DNA from 2 places in the Exiguobacterium sp. FD-YE-25-4 genome. Region 2 is predicted to be linked to the other one. Evidence: predicted binding sites of a transcription regulator. Region 2 holds the regulator's gene; the other holds the start of a gene.
The links. Region 2 encodes LexA, which represses DNA repair genes until DNA is damaged. Its sites were predicted from a motif close to CGAACATATGTTCG; they were not measured.
Positions count from the first base shown of each region.

Region 1: parE (DNA topoisomerase IV subunit B) is a predicted target of LexA. The motif match lies at 1,198-1,211, and genes of this name have one in related genera.

Region 1 is NZ_CM168041.1:1,531,873-1,534,359, forward strand. Features, by position in the region: gene parE (DNA topoisomerase IV subunit B) at 1-1,180, opposite strand, end outside; gene AC13H5_RS07935 (CoA-binding protein) at 1,310-1,714, opposite strand; gene AC13H5_RS07940 (GGDEF domain-containing protein) at 2,067-2,487, shown strand, end outside.
Region 2 is NZ_CM168041.1:1,648,944-1,651,430, forward strand. Features, by position in the region: gene AC13H5_RS08520 (YneB family resolvase-like protein) at 1-275, opposite strand, end outside; gene AC13H5_RS08525 (hypothetical protein) at 348-584, opposite strand; gene lexA (transcriptional repressor LexA) at 790-1,410, shown strand; gene AC13H5_RS08535 (metal-binding protein) at 1,410-1,850, shown strand; gene AC13H5_RS08540 (DNA alkylation repair protein) at 1,938-2,487, opposite strand, start outside.

The DNA of each region.
Region 1 (2,487 bases), 120 kb from region 2:
CCTCTTCCCGGGCTTTCCGGGCGGCTTCGCGGGCCTGGGCGGCGCGGATCGCCTTCTTGATGAGCATCGTCGCCATCTGCGGGTTCTCCTCGAGGAAAATCGTCAGTTGTTTGGCCATGACACCATCAGCGCTCGTACGGGCCTCGGGCGAACCGAGTTTCGATTTCGTCTGCCCCTCGAACTGGAGGAACTCTTCCGGGATCCGTACCGAGACGATGAGCGTCAAGCCTTCGCGGACGTCACCGCCGTCGAGGTTCTTGTCTTTTTCTTTCAACAATCCGTTCTTACGGGCGTACTCATTCACGATGCGGGTCATCGCCGTCTTGGCGCCGACCTCGTGCGTGCCGCCGTCACGAGTCCGGACGTTGTTGACGAACGAGAGGACGTTCTCAGAATAGGCGTCCGTGAACTGGAAGGCGAGCTCGAGCTCGATATCGTTCTCCGTCCCTTCGAAATAGACGATCGGATGAAGCGTCGCCTTGTCGTCGTTCAAATATTGGACGAACTCGGCAATCCCTTCCTCGTAATGGAACGTCTCTTCTTTATCCGAACGCTCGTCCGTCAACGTGATTGTCAATCCTTTTAACAGGAATGCCGATTCACGGAGCCGTTCAGCGAGCGTGTCGTAGTTATATGTCGTCGTCGAGAAGATCGAGGCGTCCGGTTTGAAGTAGACGCTCGTCCCCGTCTGACGCGTCTTCCCGGTCTCGAGGAGCGTCGTCTGCGGAATCCCACCGTCGGCAAACGTCTGCTCGAACACTTTGCCGTCGCGATAAATCGTGACGAGGACCTTGCTCGAGAGTGCATTCACGACCGAGGCGCCGACCCCGTGGAGTCCGCCTGACGTCTTGTAGCCGCCTTGGCCGAACTTACCGCCGGCGTGGAGGACCGTGAAGATGACCTCTGGCGTCGGTTTGCCGGAGGCGTGCATCCCAGTCGGCATACCACGCCCGTGGTCGCGTACCGTAATGGCGTCATCTTTATGGATGGTCACGTCGATTTGGCCACCGAATCCGGCGAGCGCCTCATCGATCGCGTTATCGACGATCTCATAGACGAGATGGTGCAAGCCGCGATGGTCGGTCGAACCGATATACATCCCCGGACGTTTCCGGACAGCAGTCAGTCCTTCGAGCACCTGGATGGCGTCTTCATTGTAATTAAATAAGTCTGTTGACATCTTCGTCACCTCAATTTCGAACACACGTTCGTTTTTCTATCCTATTGTATAGCTGTTTTTAGATTCTGGCAAGCCTCCCTCCGCGAGCGGGGCTCGTGAAAAAAAGGAGACCTACCAAGGAGGTAGGTCTTAACCGAGAAGGCGGGCGTGCTCGACATAGATGCATCGATTTTCGATGTAGTCGAGTCCGGCATCGCGAGCGATCCACTCGGCGTCCGGGCTGGTGAGCCCGAGCTGGTTGAAGACGAGACCGACATCCCCATGTCGGACCGCATCTTCGGCCACGCCGGCCAAATACTGATTGCGTCGGAAGACGTCGACGATATCGACGCGTCCCGGGATGCTCTCGACCGTCGGATAGACTTTGCGTCCGTTCCACGTCTCGAGCGTCGGATTGACAGGGATGACCGTGTAACCTTGCAACAGCAGATACTCTGCGATTTGGTTCGCGGTCTTGTTCGGGTTCGCTGACACGCCGACGACAGCGATCGTCTTCGCTTCGGTGAGCCATTGTTTCAAACGTTGATCGTCCATCCTGAAATCCCCCTTTTGTTTACGTTCTCAGTGTACCTTTACCTGAATCACCGTTTCAAGCTTTATTTTCTTTTATCATACAACTGTAACTCTTTCAAATTTTTAAAACAAATCAATTGGTTCACCATAACTTATTATGTAAACCATGATATATGACATAATTTTTCTGGTTCACAGGTCGATGTGTGTCTCGGATGAAAATGACGCGTGAACGAACGTTGCGTGAAATATCTATTTCACGCAATTATATGTACGATTTAAAGGCGTTTGTGCGTGTCGGTTTTAATCGATTGTTGGATAGGCATGGGCAAATGAGGATGGGTTCGGTATACTGAAAAAAGGAGGTGTTCGCGTGGGAACAGCCTATGAGGAACGTCGCGGTACACTATATAATTACCGCATCACTTTTTATGGGAACGTGTTCGCTTGGCTCATCCATGTCGTGTTCTTAATCACGTTTTGGCGACTTGACGTAACCGTCCTTGCCTGGTCGAACGTACTCAGCGTTCTTTATTACACATTGTCTTTTTATTTTGTACATAAACGATATTATCGGACGTTCTTCATCGGTCTCTTCGTCGAGGTCGTCTATAACGCCATCATCTCGACAATCGTCCTCGGCTGGGGCGCGAACGTCCACTACTTCATCCTCACGGTCGCCTATGGCGTGTTCTTCATGCCGAACGTGAGCCGGGCCATCCGAATCGCCTCGACGATGCTCGCCATGGGAATCTATGGCTATTTATATGTGAACGTGACGGACGGGACATCGC
Region 2 (2,487 bases):
AGCGTATGCAAGATAGCGATTTTTGCATTTCCCCGTCCGAGACGGCTGTCATCGCTCACGAGCACGGCATCGAGATCAGACGTCGAGACGTGCTCCAATAGATCGAGCAGTCCCGCCCGATTGACCTCATACCCGCTCTCTTGTTCACTGATCACATCGACAACCTCAGCATCAAGACGTCTCGCCATCTGCTTCAATTCGTCCGCCTGACGACTGAGCGACGTCTCTTGGGTGGACTTGTTCGTCGATACGCGACAATAAATGACGACTCGCATCGCGTCACTTCCTTTCTTTCCATTCGCCCTCTACGATACACAGGATGAAGGGATGTTCGCAATCAGAAACGATTATTCGGCGGCGAACCACGTCGTCTTGTCGTCTTTTTTCTCATCCCGTTTAGCGAGAATATGCGCTTCGAGCGTCTCCGCCTCTGTCAAGGCGACTTCTTCTTCAATACTGTGTTCGACTTTTTGTTCGGTCACGACGACCGCTTCGTTGTCACGAAGCTCTCCGACCGCGAAAAATACGAACATACCGAATGCCAACATGCCGACTAAGATGATTCCATTGATTGTGTCTCTCATAATCATTGCCTCCTGGGAATAAGAATACACGTTCTCGAGAACGTCTGTTCGTTTATCTGTTCTCATCATAAAACAAGAACTTCTGTTCGGTCAAGCAGAAAAAAACGAACGAATGTTTGTGCGCTCATGTGTTCTTGTGTTAAACTAAACCCATAAAGAATAGGATGCGTTCGCAGGTTATTCGACATAATCGAGGTGAAATCCATTGAAAAAAATGTCAGCAAGACAACAACAGATTCTTGATTTTATAAAAGCCGAGGTTCGGGCGAAAGGGTATCCCCCTTCGGTCCGCGAAATTGGCGAGGCTGTCGGGCTCGCATCGAGCTCGACTGTACACGGTCACTTGGACCGTCTTGAGAAGCGTGGATTGATTCGACGTGATAAGACGAAGCCACGCGCCATCGAGATTTTGGATGAAGAGATGTCCGTCGTCGAAGACCACGATGCCGTCATGTACGTGCCGGTCATCGGGAAAGTCACAGCCGGTACGCCGATCACGGCCATCGAGAACGTGGAAGAACACTTCCCGCTCCCGGCTCACGTCGTCGGTTCCGACAACGTCTACATGCTCTCTGTCTCAGGAGACTCGATGATTAACGCGGGGATCTTGGATGGGGACCGCGTCCTCGTCCGTCAACAGAACACGGCCGACAATGGAGAGATTGTCGTCGCCATGACGGATGAAGGTGAAGCGACCGTGAAGCGGATTTATAAAGAAGCTTCGAAAGTTCGCCTCCAGCCGGAGAACGACGAGCTCGAAGCGATGTATTTCGATAACGTGTCGATTTTAGGGAAGGTCATCGGTGTATACCGCACGATTCACTAATGGCTAGTGGCAAGACACATACCCGTACGAATCTCGTGGCAATCGGTGCTCTTGCGATTGCCACGCCTTTTATTGACATCGATGTTCCGACCGTGTTCTTGCTTGGCGCCCTCATCGGGACGTTCTGGCTCTCCCCGGATCTCGATTTGAAGTCGGACGCCTATTATCGATGGGGACCGCTTCGGGGCTTTTGGCTCCCTTATGTGAAGATTATGCCCCATCGGTCGTTATTCTCGCATTTTCCGCTCTTGAGCGATCTGATCCGGGTCATCTATCTCGGTTTCCCGCTCACGCTTCTGCTCACGGTCACGCCGTATGAGGAAGCTGTCAGATCGTGGCTCGACCTGAACGGGGCAGCATGCTTCTTCGGACTCGTTTTCGCGACGACGCTACATACGACGCTCGACTATGCGTCCACGTTCTTCAAACGTGCGTTTTAACCAGATCGTTATGTTATACGCTAAAAAAGGGCAACCCGTCTAAATAGACAGGGTTGCCCTTTTTTGAACCGTTTATTATATGGAAGTTCAATAACTTTTATGCAACATGACATGATGTTCAGCCACTTCTCGTCCATTTACCAACAAGACGACACGATGCTCCCCTGGATAATGCCGACGGGTCGTCAAATCTGACCAGTCGTGCACTCTGGTCGCTGCAAGTCGCGCACCCCCAGCGACGGTTCTATTCGCTAGCAGGAATGCTTTACGACTCGCTTTCCCGTTGGCCTTTATAAACTCAATCGCGTATTCGATACGAATATAAGCAGCATCCCCTGGACGAATGGACACATCGTACTCAATCTCGCACGCCTCCCCTATGCGGATCACGTTCGGATGTATAGAAATCGATGCGTCGACGGTTAAATTTGTTTCCTGCGTATAACCGAATATCGTTAACGCGTCAGGATGGGCTGACTTGATCAGTGTCCGGCATCCGTGCCTAATGATCCAATCGGTATGAGGATGCTCGCCCTGCCATCGTCGCGAGACTGCGAGTACAGCTTCTGGGTGATCTTTCGAGATATCGTTGAGGTTGTTAGCGACACTTTTTCTCACATATAATGATGGATCTTCT